Regions from separate parts of the Citrobacter europaeus genome, predicted to be linked through region 2. Evidence: predicted binding sites of a transcription regulator. Region 2 holds the regulator's gene; each other region holds the start of a gene.
The links. Region 2 encodes LexA, which represses DNA repair genes until DNA is damaged. Its sites were predicted from a motif close to TNCTGTATGTACATACAGNA; they were not measured.
Positions count from the first base shown of each region.

Region 1: the regulator LexA is predicted to act here: its motif matches at 2,057-2,076, upstream of sulA (SOS-induced cell division inhibitor SulA).
Region 3: the regulator LexA is predicted to act here: its motif matches at 3,524-3,543, upstream of uvrB (excinuclease ABC subunit UvrB).

Region 1 covers NZ_CP148084.1:3,236,153-3,241,659, forward strand. The annotation lists gene yccS (YccS family putative transporter) at 1-1,289, shown strand, start outside; gene WHR59_RS15380 (TfoX/Sxy family DNA transformation protein) at 1,267-1,881, opposite strand; gene sulA (SOS-induced cell division inhibitor SulA) at 2,098-2,607, shown strand; gene ompA (porin OmpA) at 2,965-4,023, shown strand; gene matP (macrodomain Ter protein MatP) at 4,119-4,571, opposite strand; gene WHR59_RS15400 (AAA family ATPase) at 4,757-5,507, shown strand, end outside.
Region 2 covers NZ_CP148084.1:4,734,805-4,740,311, forward strand. The annotation lists gene zur (zinc uptake transcriptional repressor Zur) at 91-609, shown strand; gene WHR59_RS22185 (CsbD family protein) at 658-867, opposite strand; gene dinF (MATE family efflux transporter DinF) at 1,004-2,323, opposite strand; gene lexA (transcriptional repressor LexA) at 2,456-3,064, opposite strand; gene WHR59_RS22200 (diacylglycerol kinase) at 3,174-3,542, opposite strand; gene plsB (glycerol-3-phosphate 1-O-acyltransferase PlsB) at 3,714-5,507, shown strand, end outside.
Region 3 covers NZ_CP148084.1:3,421,285-3,426,791, forward strand. The annotation lists molybdenum cofactor riboswitch at 1-36, opposite strand, end outside; gene yvcK (uridine diphosphate-N-acetylglucosamine-binding protein YvcK) at 366-1,274, shown strand; gene uvrB (excinuclease ABC subunit UvrB) at 1,429-3,450, opposite strand; gene WHR59_RS16205 (ABC transporter ATP-binding protein) at 4,220-4,942, shown strand; gene bioD (dethiobiotin synthase) at 4,908-5,507, opposite strand, start outside.

The DNA of each region.
Region 1 (5,507 bases), 1.5 Mb from region 2:
CTCGTTGTATTTTATTACGTACGCCTTATCAGCACGATCCACACTTTGAGCGCGTCTTCACCCATATAGATGCTGCGCTTGAGCGCATGCGCGCGAGTGGTGAGCCTGCCGACCTGCTCAACACGTTGGGATTTTTGCTGTCAAACCTACGGGCCATCGATGCCCAGTTGGCAACCATTGAGTCCGAACAGGCCCAGGTCCTTTCTCGTAATGAGTCTGAAAACCAGCTTGCCGATGACAGTCCGCATGGATTCAGCGATATCTGGTTACGGCTGAGCCGTAATTTCACGCCTGAGTCGGCCCTGTTTCGCCATGCTGTCCGCATGTCGCTGGTACTTTGCGTCGGCTATGCCATTATCCAGATAACCGGCATGAACCACGGGTACTGGATCCTGTTAACCAGCCTGTTTGTCTGCCAGCCAAACTACAACGCCACCCGGCATCGCCTGGCACTCAGGATTATCGGCACATTAGTCGGGATCGCCATTGGTTTACCGATCCTGTGGTTTGTACCTTCTCTCGAAGGGCAACTGATACTCCTGGTGATCACCGGCGTGTTGTTTTTTGCCTTTCGTAACGTTCAGTACGCGCATGCCACCATGTTTATCACGCTGCTGGTACTGCTGTGTTTTAACCTGCTCGGTGAAGGTTTCGAGGTTGCGCTACCGCGCGTGATAGATACGCTGATCGGCTGTGCCATCGCGTGGGCTGCTGTTAGTTTTATCTGGCCAGACTGGCGTTTTCGTAATCTGCCGCGGGTGATTGAACGGGCTACCGACGCTAACTGTCGTTATCTTGATGCTATTCTCGAGCAATACCATCAGGGGCGTGACAATCGTCTGGCATACCGTATCGCCCGTCGTGACGCGCACAATCGTGATGCGGAACTTGCTTCGGTGGTGTCGAATATGTCGAGTGAACCGGATGTCACGGCCCAGACGCGCGAAACGGCGTTTCGCTTGCTGTGTCTTAACCATACGTTTACCAGCTACATTTCCGCTTTGGGCGCACACCGTGAGCAGTTAACTAATCCGGACGTTCTGGCGTTGCTGGATGATGCCGTCTGTTATGTAGATGATGCGCTTCACCATCAACCTGCCGACGAACAGCGCGTATACCAGGCGTTGGACGGTCTGAAGCAGCGAATTCAGCATCTCGAGCCACGTCCGGACAGTAAGGAGCCACTGGTCGTACAGCAAGTTGGGTTACTGATTGCCCTGCTCCCGGAAATTCGGCGTTTACAGCAACAAATTGCCGTGCTGCCATCTAATACCCCGGTTCCGGCGTAAGAGAACTCACCCACTCAACCAGCTCCTGGCGACGCGTCGCCGGGAGCGCGGCTTCATGCACTCCGCCGACCGCCCCTTCAAGGGCATAGAGAATTTTTACCGTCAACGCCGGGTTATTCTGCCGCAGTTTCAACCAGCACATCTGGGCTCCCAGCGATCGCAATGTCCCCTCGTCCTTAATACCTGCTTCGTTTAGCAAGGTCTCCAGATGAAACGTCATATTCGGTAATTCCCGCAGACGATGTTGTGCAAAGCGGCTCTGTTTTTCCTTAACGGCTGCATCCAGTGAATATCGTGATAGCGATACCAACTGCTGCTGGTTTTGCCACAGGGCATCGTTCACCTGGTAATAATTGAGCACAACCGGACGTCCGCGCTTAATAAATGTCAGCCAGACAGGAGAATTTTTCACACAGTACTGTGCGCTCTGCTCACAGGCGCGCAGATATAACTCACCGCTGGCGACCATGGCAAAGACCGTATCGCCAACCGTCAGACTGTAGCCACCAAACAGTGAGCGATAGTGAATTGTTCCCAGAGAAGCCAGATATTCTTGTGATTTATAGATCCTTGCATAAGAAAGCTCTTTCATAAAAATCCTTTTAAATCATAACGTAAGCAAATAATTTGCAGTAACTGATCCGTTAATGACGAAAATAGGCAACTTATGCGTATGGGGCAAGATGAATTTAATGTTTCCCGTGACGACGACTAAAAATTGCGAACCTGTTTCCGAAAATAAGGTTGATCTTTATTGATGGCAGGGTTACTGTATATCCATACAGTAACTCACAGGGCTGGATTGATTATGTACACTTCAGGCTATGCAAATCGTTCTTCGTCGTTCTCTTCCGCATCAAGCAGTATTGCGCGCGTTTCATCAGAGAATGCTACCGCTGGGCTTATCAGTGAAGTGGTCTATCGCGAAGACCAGCCCATGATGACGCAGCTTCTGCTGCTGCCCCTGCTGCAACAGTTAGGGCAGCAATCACGCTGGCAGCTGTGGCTGACCCCTCAGCAAAAATTAAGCCGTGAGTGGGTACAGTCGGCTGGGCTTCCATTGACCAAAGTCATGCAAATCAGCCAGCTCTCCCCCTGCAATACGCTGGAATCGATGGTTCGAGCGCTGCGCACAGGTAACTACAGCGTTGTCATCGGCTGGCTGACGGAAGAATTAACCGAAGATGAACATGCCGAGCTGGTAAAAGCGGCAGATGAAGGTAATGCGATGGGGTTTATCATGCGTCCTGTTCGCGCTCAGACACTTGCGGGGAGACAGCATTCCGGGCTAAAAATTCACTCGAATTTGTATCATTGAGTAAAATTAGGATTTATCCTGGAATTTTTTTTCATGTTTTAAATTGCCGTTGAGCTATAACGTGTTTTCCGGCTGAAGGCCTGTCTGAAGCGGTTTTCAGGAAATCCTCAGTACATTTATTCATCTATAAATGTTAAATATTGTGTATACAAGCCTTTTTTTTTCATATGCCTGACGGACTTCACACTTGTAAGTTTTCAACTACGTTGTAGACTTTACATCGCCAGGGGTGCTCGGCGTAAGCCGCAGATATCGGTAGAGTAACTATTGAACTGGTCCCCGGGTGAAGGATTTAACCGTGTTATCTCTCTTCGGAGATATTCATGGCGAATTTTGGATGATAACGAGGCGCAAAAAATGAAAAAGACAGCTATCGCAATTGCAGTGGCACTGGCTGGTTTCGCTACCGTGGCGCAGGCCGCTCCGAAAGATAACACCTGGTACACTGGTGCTAAACTGGGCTGGTCTCAGTACCATGATATTGGCAACAACCAGATCAACAACTCCGGTCCTACCCACGAAAGTCAACTTGGTGCTGGTGCGTTCGGTGGTTACCAGGTTAACCCGTATGTTGGTTTCGAAATGGGTTACGACTGGTTAGGTCGTATGCCGTACAAAGGCGCTACTGATGCTACCCACAATAACGGCGCTTTCAAAGCTCAGGGCGTTCAGCTGACCGCTAAACTGGGTTACCCAATCACTGACGATCTGGACGTTTATACCCGTCTGGGTGGTATGGTTTGGCGTGCAGACGCTAAAAACAACGAAGGCTTCAAAGACCACGACACTGGTGTATCCCCAGTATTCGCTGGTGGCGTAGAGTATGCAATTACTCCTGAAATCGCTACCCGTCTGGAATACCAGTGGACCAACAACATCGGTGACGCGAACACCGTTGGTGGTCGTCCGGATAACGGTCTGTTGAGCGTTGGTGTTTCTTACCGTTTCGGTCAGCAGGAAGAAGCAGCTCCAGTAGTTGTTGCTCCGGCTCCGGCTCCAGAAGTACAGACCAAGCACTTCACTCTGAAGTCTGACGTTCTGTTCAACTTCAACAAAGCTACTCTGAAACCAGAAGGCCAGCAGGCTCTGGATCAGATGTACAGCCAGCTGAGCAACCTGGATCCGAAAGACGGTTCCGTAGTTGTTCTGGGCTTCACTGACCGCATCGGTTCTGACGCTTACAACCAGGGTCTGTCCGAGAAACGTGCTCAGTCCGTTGTTGATTACCTGATCTCTAAAGGTATTCCTTCTGACAAAATCTCTGCACGTGGCATGGGCGAATCCAACCCGGTTACTGGCAACACCTGTGACAACGTGAAAGCTCGCGCTGCACTGATCGACTGCCTGGCTCCGGATCGCCGTGTTGAGATCGAAGTTAAAGGTATCAAAGACGTTGTAACTCAGCCTCAGGCTTAAGTTATCGTCTTATAAAAAACCCCGCTTTGCGGGGTTTTTTTTCACCTTTTATCAGTCAAAGCATCACTGTAAACAAACATATTGCCATTCTGTCGTTATTCTTTTCCCAGCAGCGCCTGCAAATCCTGCTTCAATGTCGACATTTTGTTCGCGTACTTTTCTTTATGCTCCGCATCTTCAATCAATTGCACAATGGTTTCAGAAAGCGTTTTTCCACGCCGCTGCGCAAGTCCTGCTAAGCGCTGCCAGACCATAAATTCCAGATCGATTGATTTCTTTCGCGTATGCTGATGCTCAGCGTTAAAGTGCCGCTTACGCCGCGCTCGTATGGTTTGTTTCATACGATTTAGCAGCGCAGAGTTCATGTGTTCTTCAATCCAGGAGTTAACCCGAACCGGTTCATTTTCGAGGGTTAGCAACAAATCAACGGCTTCTTCGGCAGCGCTGGCCTCTACGTAACGGGTGATTAATTCCCCCTCACGATGCTTCTTCACCAGATACTTCCATTTCCAGCCGCTTTCAAGGTTTTCAAGTTGTTGATATTTCATTGCGATCTCAATGTTACCGTGTAACTCTTATCAGAATATCAGCTTTTTCGGCATCTGAAGAAAAGAATATCCAGCCTGTGAACTGTCGCGTGCCATCACATCCGTTTCACGGCGCTTTCCACGTGTGCAGTGATGATGGTTACGGTATAATCTCGTTTTTTACAACAGACTAAAAAACATCAACTTTGACCATTACGAAACTTGCATGGCGTGATCTGGTTCCTGATACCGATAGTTATCAGGAAGTATTTGCACAGCCGCACGTCACTGACGACACCGATACCTTACTTAGTGAGACTCAGCCACGTTTACAATTTGCGCTAGAGCAGCTTCTACAGCACTGGACGACGTCCTCGTTTATGCTGGTAAAAGCGCCGGAAGAGCTTGAGTATATCGACCTTATCGCAAAGGCTGCACGGCCTCTGCATTCAGATGCAGGAAGTCTCACCGGGGGGCATTATGATATCTCCGGTCACACTATCCGCTATCGTGCGGCTGAGAGAGCAGAAGACAATTTTGCCACGTTAACTCAGGTAGTCAGCGCTGACTGGGTTGAAGCCGAACAACTGTTTGGCTGTCTGCGCCAGTTCAACGGCGAAGTTACCCTGCAGCCAGGTCTTGTGCACCAGGCCAACGGTGGTGTGCTGGTTATTTCATTGCGCACCCTGCTGGCCCAACCATTGCTGTGGATGCGCCTGAAAGCCATTGTCAGCCACGAGCGTTTTGACTGGGTAGCTTTTGATGAGTCTCGCCCACTGCCCGTCTCCGTTCCATCTATGCCCCTTAAACTGAAAGTGGTATTAGTCGGTGAGCGTGAATCACTGGCAGATTTCCAGGACATGGAACCTGAGCTGGCTGAGCAGGCTATTTATAGCGAGTTTGAAGATAATCTGCAGATTGTGGATGCCGAAACCATGACGCAGTGGTGTCAGTGGG
Region 2 (5,507 bases):
TCAGGTATAGCACACCACGGTGGATCTCGGCGTTTTAAGCAGAACATGTTAAAGTAAGGGATTAACCTTCCACGCAAATCGAGGCGCCAAATGGACAAAACCACTACGCAGGAGTTATTGGCTCAAGCTGAAAAACTCTGTGCGCAACGCAACGTGCGACTTACGCCACAACGCCTCGAAGTGCTGCGCCTGATGAGCCTGCAGGAAGGCGCAATTAGCGCCTATGACCTGCTTGACCTGCTGCGGGAAACCGAGCCACAGGCGAAACCGCCGACCGTGTATCGTGCGCTCGACTTTCTGCTGGAACAAGGGTTTGTGCATAAGGTGGAATCCACCAACAGCTATGTGCTTTGCCACCTGTTCGATCAGCCAACCCACAGTTCCGCAATGTTCATTTGCGATCGCTGTGGCGTGGTAAAAGAAGAGTGTGCGGAAGGCGTGGAAGACATCATGCATACGCTGGCGGCAAAAATGGGCTTTGCCCTGCGGCATAACGTTATTGAAGCCCACGGGCTGTGCCCGGCCTGTGTGGAGGTTGAGTCATGCCGTCATCCTGGCGAATGCCAGCATGACCATACGATTCAGGTGAAGAAGAAAGTTGGGCGCTAGATAAGGAGGAGAGCGTACATCCTTGTACTCTCAGGAGGGAGGGGTTAATTACCAGCGGTAATCATTACGTTTTTCCCAATCATTAACTTCTTTTTCCGCCTGATCTTTCGCGTAACCGTAACGCTCCTGGACTTTACCGACCAGTTGGTCACGTTTACCTTCAATGACCGTCATATCATCATCGGTCAGTTTGCCCCATTGCTCTTTCACTTTACCTTTAAACTGCTTCCAGTTGCCGCCGACTTCGTCTTTATTCATCATCAAGTCCTCATCGTTAGGTTGTGAATAGCGAGAGTGCCATGTCCAGACACATGCTGTTTTTGCTGGACGTGAGAATAAGTGTAGTCAGGGATTCTGGGTTTTATTTACTATTCGGAATTTTTAACCATCCTGCTCAGGCGAACCAGGTTCCATTACGCCAGTGGCGTCGCCAGATAATGGCCAGTGAAAGCCCACGCAACGTGAGGAAAACGCTTAATGCCAGCCACAAACCATGATTTCCAAGCCACGGTAAAGCGAGCAGCGTTAATGCGAATCCCGCTGCGGCAACGGCCATACTGTTACGCATTTCTGCAGCCCGCGTCGCGCCAATAAACATCCCGTCGAGCAGATAACACCACACCCCCACCAGCGGCAAAACCACCTGCCAGAAGAGATAGCGATCGGCCAGCAGTTGGATCTGCGGCAGCGAGGTCAGCAGCGCCACAATCTGCTCGCCAAACAGGGCATAAACCAGCGAAAACAAAATAGCCACAATACCGGACTGTCGACAGGCCGCCCGCCAGACATCCAGCAACTGGCTACCATCTCGCGCCCCATAGGCCTGACCCGAATGCGCTTCCACGGCATAGGCAAATCCGTCCAGCGCGTAGGCGGTAAAAGTCAGCAAGGTCATCAGAACGGCATTAACCGCAATGATATCGCCTCCCAGACGCGCACCCAGCACCGTGATAGCGCCAAAACAGAGTTGTAGCAGCAGCGAGCGCAGCATGATGTCGCGGTTGAGCGCCAACAAACGACGGAAGTTGCCACGCCACGCCTGCTTCAGCATTGCCAGTGAAATGCCACGCATATGCAGGACTTTACGTACCATCATCAGGCCAATCAGCAGGGTGGCATATTCGGCAATCACCGTCGCCAGCGCCGCTCCCTGCACGTTCATATGCAGGCCCATCACCAGCCATAAATCGAGTACGATGTTGAGAATATTACCGACGATCAACAGGATAACCGGCGCACGCGCATACTGAACGCCAAGCAGCCAGCCGAGCAGCACCAGATTCGCCAGAGACGCGGGTGCGCTTAACCAACGGATTTCCAGGAAACGTCGGGCCTGCTCCAGTACCGCTTCACTTCCCCCGACAATATGCAGAGCCAGATCGATAATCGGTGTACGAAACAGTGCGATAAGCAGCCCCGCTCCCAGCGCCAGCATTAGCGGCTGCACCAGCGCGCGCGCCAGCGCCTGCGGATTTTTCGCGCCAAATGCCTGCGCGGTAAGACCTGTGGTACTCATGCGCAGGAAAAGCAGCAACATAAAGAGAAAACTGGTCGCCGTGGCGCCAACCGCAACGCCGCCAAGATAGACTGGGCTATCCAGATGACCAATCACAGCGGTATCCACCAGTCCCAGCAGGGGAACGGTGATATTGGAAAAGATCATCGGTAAGGCGAGGTGCCAGAGTGCTTTATCAGAAGAGGTAAAGAAAGGCATACAGGAGAGCCTGGAAGAAGTTAGAGGTACTGAAAAAAATGTTGTCCATGCCCAACAAGCGCAGCGCCATCGGGCACGTTGCCGGATGGCGACATAAACGTCTTATCCGGCCTACAGGGCATTAACAGAAAATTACAGCCATTCACCGTTACGAATAACGCCTACCGCCAGTCCTTCGATAGTGAAGTTTTGCTCACGCAGGTCGACAACGATGGGTTTAAATTCGCTGTTTTCTGGCAAGAGTTCAACCTTGTTGCCCTGTTTTTTCAGGCGCTTAACGGTGACTTCGTCATCGATACGGGCAACAACGACCTGACCGTTACGCACGTCCTGTGTTTTATGCACAGCGAGTAAATCACCGTCCATAATACCGATATCTTTCATCGACATACCACTAACGCGCAGCAGAAAATCGGCGTTCGGTTTGAACAGTGAAGGATCGACCTGGTAGTGGCCTTCGATGTGCTGCTGCGCCAGCAGTGGCTCACCTGCAGCCACACGCCCAACAAGCGGTAACCCTTCTTCTTCTTCCTGCAGCAGTCGAATACCGCGCGATGCACCGGATACAATTTCCAGCACCCCTTTACGCGCCAGCGCTTTCAGATGTTCTTCAGCAGCGTTTGGGGAACGGAACCCCAAACGCTGCGCGATCTCCGCACGCGTCGGTGGCATACCTGTCTGGCTGATGTGATCCCTAATGAGATCAAACACCTCTTGCTGCCTGGCCGTTAACGCTTTCATTCCGCCCCCTGGGTGTATATACAGTTATGCTGTGAGTATATACAGCTAAAGGTGATTTTGGAACCGCAAACTGCACAAAAAACAGGAGATTTATGCAGTTGTGGAATCTTTATCGCAAATGCGACCACAACAGGATGCCCCAGGTGATCAGAGCGACAAAAATAGACAGCAATACCGCCGCCGACCCCATATCTTTTGCCCGACCGGAAAGTTCGTGATACTCAGAGCCAATACGGTCAACCACCGCCTCAATCGCACTGTTGAGGATTTCAACGATCATCACCAGCATCACGGAACCAATCAACAGCACGCGGGTAATGGCATCGACGTCCAGCCAGCAGGCGATGGCTACGCCCAACAGGACGGCAACGCTTTCCTGACGGAATGCCGCCTCATTGATCCATGCGGCGCGAAAACCTTTCCAGGAATAGCCTGCAGCTTTGATAATTCGGGTGAATCCAGTGGTATTATTGGCCATCAAAAAGAACCTTTTTACATTATTAGCGTCAATGTCATTGTAACGTTACCCCGTTTGTTTCAGGGTGTGGCAAAGCAGCGCGAAGTATGACGGGATACCACAGAAATTAACTAAACTTTCTGATATCCTTGCAGCGCATTTGCATTATTAACCAGAGGCTTTACATCGTTTATGTCCGGCTGGCCACGAATTTACTACAAATTACTGAATTTACCATTAAGCGTCCTGGTAAAAAGCAAGTCTATTCCGGCAGAACCTGCCCCGGAATTGGGACTCGATACTTCTCGTCCCATTATGTACGTCTTACCGTACAATTCAAAAGCAGACTTGCTGACGCTGCGTGCCCAATGTCTGGTGCACGATCTCCCCGATCCCCTGGAACCGCTGGAGATAGACGGAACTCTGCTGCCGCGCTACGTGTTTATTCACGGCGGCCCGCGTGTGTTCACCTATTACACGCCGAAAGAAGAGTCCATCAAGCTGTTCCATAACTATCTCGATCTGCATCGCAGCAATCCAGACCTGGATGTGCAGATGGTGCCGGTTTCGGTGATGTTTGGCCGTGCGCCAGGGCGTGAAAAAGGCGAAGTCAATCCGCCGCTGCGCATGCTGAACGGTGTACAGAAATTCTTTGCTGTGTCCTGGCTGGGACGCGACAGTTTTGTCCGCTTCTCCCCGTCAGTCTCCTTGCGTCGCATGGCGGATGAACACGGTACGGATAAGATCATTGCTCAGAAGCTGGCTCGCGTGGCGCGCATGCACTTTGCTCGTCAGCGTCTGGCCGCAGTTGGCCCGCGCCTCCCTGCCCGCCAGGACCTGTTTAATAAGCTGCTGGCCTCAAAAGCTATCGCTCGCGCGGTAGAAGACGAAGCGCGCAGTAAAAAAATCTCCCACGAAAAAGCGCAGCAAAACGCCATTGCGCTGATGGAAGAGATTGCCGCCAACTTCTCCTACGAGATGATCCGTCTGACCGACCGTATTCTGGGCTTTACCTGGAACCGGCTGTATCAGGGGATTAACGTTCACAATGCGGAGCGTGTCCGTCAACTGGCGCACGATGGGCACGAAATCGTGTATGTCCCGTGCCACCGCAGCCATATGGACTATATGCTGCTGTCGTACGTTCTGTACCACCAGGGTCTGGTTCCGCCGCACATCGCTGCCGGTATCAACCTGAACTTCTGGCCAGCGGGTCCGATTTTCCGCCGTCTGGGCGCATTCTTTATTCGTCGTACCTTCAAGGGTAACAAGCTCTATTCCACCGTTTTCCGCGAATACCTGGGCGAACTGTTCAGCCGCGGCTACTCGGTTGAGTATTTTGTCGAAGGTGGCCGTTCACGTACCGGTCGTTTGCTCGACCCGAAAACCGGCACGCTGTCGATGACTATTCAGGCGATGCTGCGTGGCGGAACGCGTCCGATTACCCTCGTACCGATCTACATCGGCTATGAGCACGTAATGGAAGTAGGCACCTACGCCAAAGAGCTGCGTGGCGCGACGAAAGAAAAAGAGAGTCTGCCGCAAATGCTGCGTGGCTTAAGCAAGCTGCGTAATCTGGGTCAGGGCTATGTCAACTTTGGTGAACCAATGCCGTTGATGACTTACCTTAACCAGCACGTGCCGGAGTGGCGTGAATCGATTGATCCTATCGAGTCTATCCGCCCAGCCTGGCTAACGCCGACGGTGAATAACATTGCCGCCGATCTAATGGTGCGCATTAACAACGCAGGCGCGGCCAACGCCATGAACCTGTGCTGTACTGCGTTACTGGCTTCCCGCCAGCGCTCTCTGACCCGTGAACAGCTGACCGAGCAGCTTGACTGCTATCTCAGCCTGCTACGCAATGTGCCGTACGCGGCAGATGCTACAGTTCCTGCGCAGAGCGCCAGTGAATTGATCGATCACGCCTTGCAGATGAACAAGTTTGAGGTCGAGAAAGACACCATCGGCGACATCATCATTTTG
Region 3 (5,507 bases), 1.3 Mb from region 2:
GACCCAGGTGCAGAGGCTAGAGTGTTTATACTCGTCATACTTCGTGTTGCAGATGCGTTGGCTTTCGGCAACTCAAATTATTTAGAGTACTTAGTGGTTATGCCGATACTAGCGTGTAAATGACGTTTTTGCCATGTACACTTTCGCTATATAAATACATGCATAACGACATGATCGTGCAATTTCGCTACAGAATAAGCAAAAACCACAGTTTTGCATTGATATACATCATCTTGCCGTCAGGTGGATCTCGTCAGAAAGGAGTAGATGGCAGAAAAAAATTACGGCAGATGTCGACTGGATAATTGCTGAAAACACGCTATTTACGTTACTGTAGCGCCGATTAATTGATATCAGGAAAATTTATGCGCACTCGCACGCTGGCAGATCTGGACCGCGTTGTCGCTCTCGGCGGAGGGCATGGACTGGGACGCGTTCTCTCCTCTCTTTCCCCTTTAGGTTCGCGCCTGACGGGTATCGTCACCACGACCGATAACGGCGGGTCGACAGGTCGTATTCGCCGCTCTGAAGGCGGGATTGCCTGGGGAGACATGCGTAACTGTCTGAACCAGTTAATCACTCAACCCAGCGTTGCATCCGCCATGTTTGAGTATCGTTTTGGCGGTAATGGCGAACTTTCCGGGCATAACCTCGGAAACCTGATGTTAAAGGCGCTCGATCACCTCAGCGTGCGGCCTCTGGAGGCTATCAATTTAATTCGTAGTCTGTTGAAAGTTGACGCGCATTTAATTCCGATGTCGGAGCTGCCGGTAGATCTGATGGCTATCGACGATCAGGGGCATGAAGTTTATGGCGAAGTGAATATCGATCAGCTTACCATCCCACCTCAGGAACTGATGCTGTCGCCAAAAGTTCCCACCACGCGGGAGGCGGTAGAAGCTATCGCTGAAGCGGATTTGATTCTGATAGGTCCCGGCAGTTTTTACACCAGCCTGATGCCGCTCCTGCTGCTCGACGAACTGGCGCAGGCATTACGTCGCACTCCCGCTCCGATGGTGTACATCGGCAATCTGGGCCGCGAGTTAAGCCTGCCAGCAGCCGGCCTGACACTTAACGATAAGCTGGCAATCATTGAACAGTATGTTGGCAGAAAAGTGATTGATGCGGTGGTTGTGGGCCCGAAAGTAGATGTATCCACCGTTTCCGACCGCGTGGTTATTCAGGAGGTGCTGGAAGCCAGCGATATTCCCTACCGCCATGACCGCCAGCTATTGCACAACGCGCTGGAGAAAGCGGTACAGGCGTTAGGTTGAACGTATTTGCCTGATGCGTTGCGCTTATCAGGCCTACAAAACGAATTGCTCCGGCATCAAACAATGCCTGATGCGCTTTGCTTATCAGGCCTACAAAACGATTTGCTCCGGCATCCGGCCTACGAATGCTATCCACCCCGCATCCGACACCGCCTTACGATGCCGCAATAAACAACTCGCGCAGTTGATGCAACTGGTCGCGGATCGTCGCTGCCTCTTCAAATTCGAGATTCTGCGCGTGCTGCATCATCTGCCCTTCCAGCTCGTGAATCTTCTGCTGCAGCGCTTTTGGCGTCATATCCAGCTCGACAACTTCAGGCTTCGCGCCTGCGCGTGACTTCCCTTTGCCTTTCGCTTTGGTCTTCGCGATATTCTGACCCAACGCCAGAATATCGACCACTTTCTTGTTCAGGCCCTGCGGCGTAATACCATGTTCTTCGTTGTAGAGTTGCTGTTTCTCACGACGACGTTCGGTTTCACCAATCGCTTTGGCCATTGAGGCGGTAATTTTATCGCCGTAGAGAATCGCCTTACCGTTGATATTACGCGCCGCACGACCGATGGTCTGGATAAGCGAACGTTCAGAACGCAGGAACCCTTCTTTGTCTGCGTCCAGAATCGCCACCAGTGAGACCTCAGGCATGTCCAGACCCTCACGTAACAGGTTGATACCCACCAGCACGTCAAACTCACCCAGACGCAGGTCACGAATGATTTCCATACGTTCCACGGTATCGATGTCAGAGTGCAAATAGCGCACCCGTTCACCGTGCTCTTCGAGGTACTCGGTGAGATCCTCCGCCATCCGTTTGGTGAGCGTGGTGACCAGCACACGTTCGTTAATCGCCGCACGAATGCGGATCTCAGACAGCAGATCGTCGACCTGCGTCGCCACCGGACGCACCTCAATAACCGGATCCAGCAGGCCGGTCGGTCGTACGACCTGATCGACCACTTCATCACCGGATTTCTCCAGCTCATAGTTGCCCGGTGTCGCTGAGACGTAGATGGTCTGCGGTGCCAACGCCTCGAACTCTTCAAATTTAAGTGGACGGTTATCCAGCGCCGACGGCAGACGGAAACCGTACTCGACCAGAGTCTCTTTACGCGCCCGGTCACCGCGGTACATGCCGCCAATTTGCGGAATAGTGACGTGGGATTCATCCACCACCAGCAGACCATCGGCAGGCAGGTAATCAAACAGCGTCGGCGGCGGCTCGCCGGGGCCACGCCCGGAGAGATAGCGGGAATAGTTTTCAATCCCCGAGCAGTAACCCAGCTCGTTCATCATTTCCAGATCGAACTGCGTACGCTGGCTGAGCCGCTGCTCTTCGAGCAGTTTGTTATTTGCCAGCAGAATTTTACGCCGCTCTGCCAGTTCAACTTTGATTTCTTCCATCGCCTGCACGATACGTTCACGCGGCGTCACATAGTGCGTTTTAGGATAAATGGTGTAGCGCGAAATAGTGGATTCGACCTGCCCGGTTAGCGGGTCAAACAGCGATAAACGTTCGACCTCTTCATCAAACAGTTCCACACGCAGCGCGATGTCGTCGGATTCTGCCGGGAAAATGTCGATCACTTCACCGCGCACGCGGAAGGTTCCGCGCTGGAATGCCTGATCGTTGCGGGTATACTGCAGTTCCGCCAGGCGGCGCAGGATCGCGCGCTGGTCGATAATCATCCCCACCGTCAGATGCAGCATCATTTTCAGATACAGATCCGGGTCACCCAGACCATAGATAGCGGAAACCGACGCCACAACAACGACGTCACGACGTTCCAGCAGCGCTTTGGTCGCCGACAGACGCATCTGCTCAATGTGTTCGTTGACCGAGGCATCCTTCTCGATGAAGGTGTCAGAACTTGGCACGTAGGCTTCCGGCTGATAATAGTCGTAGTAGGAGACGAAATACTCAACCGCGTTATCCGGGAAGAATTCTTTCATCTCTCCATACAGCTGCGCGGCAAGCGTCTTATTGGGCGCCAGCACCATGGTAGGACGTTGCAAGTCCGCAATCACGTTAGCGATGGTGAATGTCTTCCCCGACCCTGTCACCCCCAGCAGCGTCTGATGCGCCAGACCATCCTCCAGCCCTTCTTCCAGACGACGAATTGCCTCAGGCTGATCGCCAGAGGGTTTAAAAGCGGAATTTAGTTTGAACGGTTTACTCATGAGCAGCTACCTGAAGCAATGGGCGGGCAGGTGTGTAATTTTACTCGCAGTGGTATATTTTGCCAGTAAAATATACTGGATGAAAAAACAGTAACGCGCCATAATATTTCTGATACGCCATCAGAACGGCCGTGACGGGCGACTAAAATTTGGCCTCAGGCGAGATAAAACACCAGTAAAAATGCGTTATCCCCAAAGCAATGACTTTTTTAACATTTGTCAAGCCACTCGATGAAAGTTTTGTGGCAACGCATGACACTTCTGCGACAGCCATTGATTTTATCTAACATCCTGTAATTTAATGACTATTATCCCGAGCCGTCTTTCGCACCAATTTAGTCGCAGGCCGCGTCTTCTCTCGCTTACATTGTGTTTTCTAACTCTAATACACAAGGTTATCCACAGGAATAGTGGATAACTGCCTCCAGCCCGTATGGACTGTAGCCTGGCAAAAACGCCCTTACTCCCTTTTCCGGTGGCATAAAAAAAAATTATCGCTATTTTTTGATATTTATCAGCTAACGAAGCGGCCTGGAATGGCCGGGATCTTGCTCGCATTTTCATCATTTTCCTGCCTGCACCATCACGGCACCGCCAGGCACTGGTAATGTGCACAAAACAGCGCTCTCCTTCTGACAAACCAGATATTTCGACCCACTTAGCATGTTATCCCACTGTTTTTGTCCCGAAGCCCTCTTCTGGCAAGAGAATTGCAGTTTTCTTCCGACGACCTGTCCGTGTGCCGGATAACATCATGATGGAGAAATCTATGTTGAGTCTTCGCGCAGTGAATCACTATTACGGCAATCAGCACTCATTGTGGGATGTGGATCTCGACCTGCTGCCCGGCAAATGTACCGGCGTGCTGGGGCTTCCGGGGATGGGAAAGACTACGCTGGCCAATTGCATCATCGGCAACCTACCGATCGAAAGCGGCACCATGTTCTGGCATCAGGCAGGCGCGCCGCCACGCGATCTGAGTCCGATCCCGGCGGCAAATCGCATTGCGCTGGGTATTAACTCCGTTTCACAAGAAAGACGGATTTTTTCGCAACTGACGGTCGAGGAAAATCTGCATATTGCCCGCCAGGCTGTTGAAGAAAGCGAAACGATGAACAGTAGCGACATTTACCGCCTGTTTCCACAGCTGTTTGTACTACGTCAGGCCAAAGGAGCGGCATTATCAGAGGATAATCAGCACCAGCTTGCGCTCGCCAGCGCGCTGGTCACTCGCCCGCGCCTGCTGATCCTCGATGAGCCCACGCGAGGCAGTGGCCAGGCGTATATCCACAAGTTGGGAAACCTGATTGTGAGGCTAAGCCAGGAGCTTGGCATCGCCATTATGCTCGCGGAGCAGAGCCTGCCGTTTATTCGTCGGGTCGCCGACTGCTACTGCTTGTTACACCGGGGGCGCAACGTGGCTCAGGGGGAAATAACACCGTTCGGCGACCCGTTAATCAATGACTGGGGGACGCCAGAGATAAAACGCTAAGATCGATATAACGCCCTGTCGATGCCTGCTCCGGCTCTTCTGCCAGCCAGGGAATTTCCCCCAGCATTGGAGCCGCAAGTACACGTCTGAGCGTTGCCATATATTCAGCATGACGCTTGCCGGGTGGCGTCACATCATTGGCAACCCATCCGGCAAGTTTCAGTCCGGCCTGCTGCACCGCCTGGGCGGTCAGCATAGCGTGGTTGATGCACCCGAGCTTAACGCCAACCACCAGAATCACCGGCAGTTGCTCTGCTGTTACCCAGTCAGCAAAACTCAGCGTTGGCGAAAGCGGCGTAAACCACCCGCCAGCGCCCTCCACCAGCACCCACTCAGCCTGCTCTTCCAGCGCGCGTAAACCTGCAGACATCACTGAGGCCTGAATCGGGCGGCCTTCGTCAGCGCTGATGATATGCGGTGAGGTAGGTTCTGCGAAGGTATAGGGGTTGATAGCCGCATAATCCACCGGCACAACGCTGTTGCGCTGTAATGCCAGGGCATCGCTATTACGCAGACCTTCAGTCGTCATTTCACTGCCTGACGCCACGGGTTTATAACCAACGGT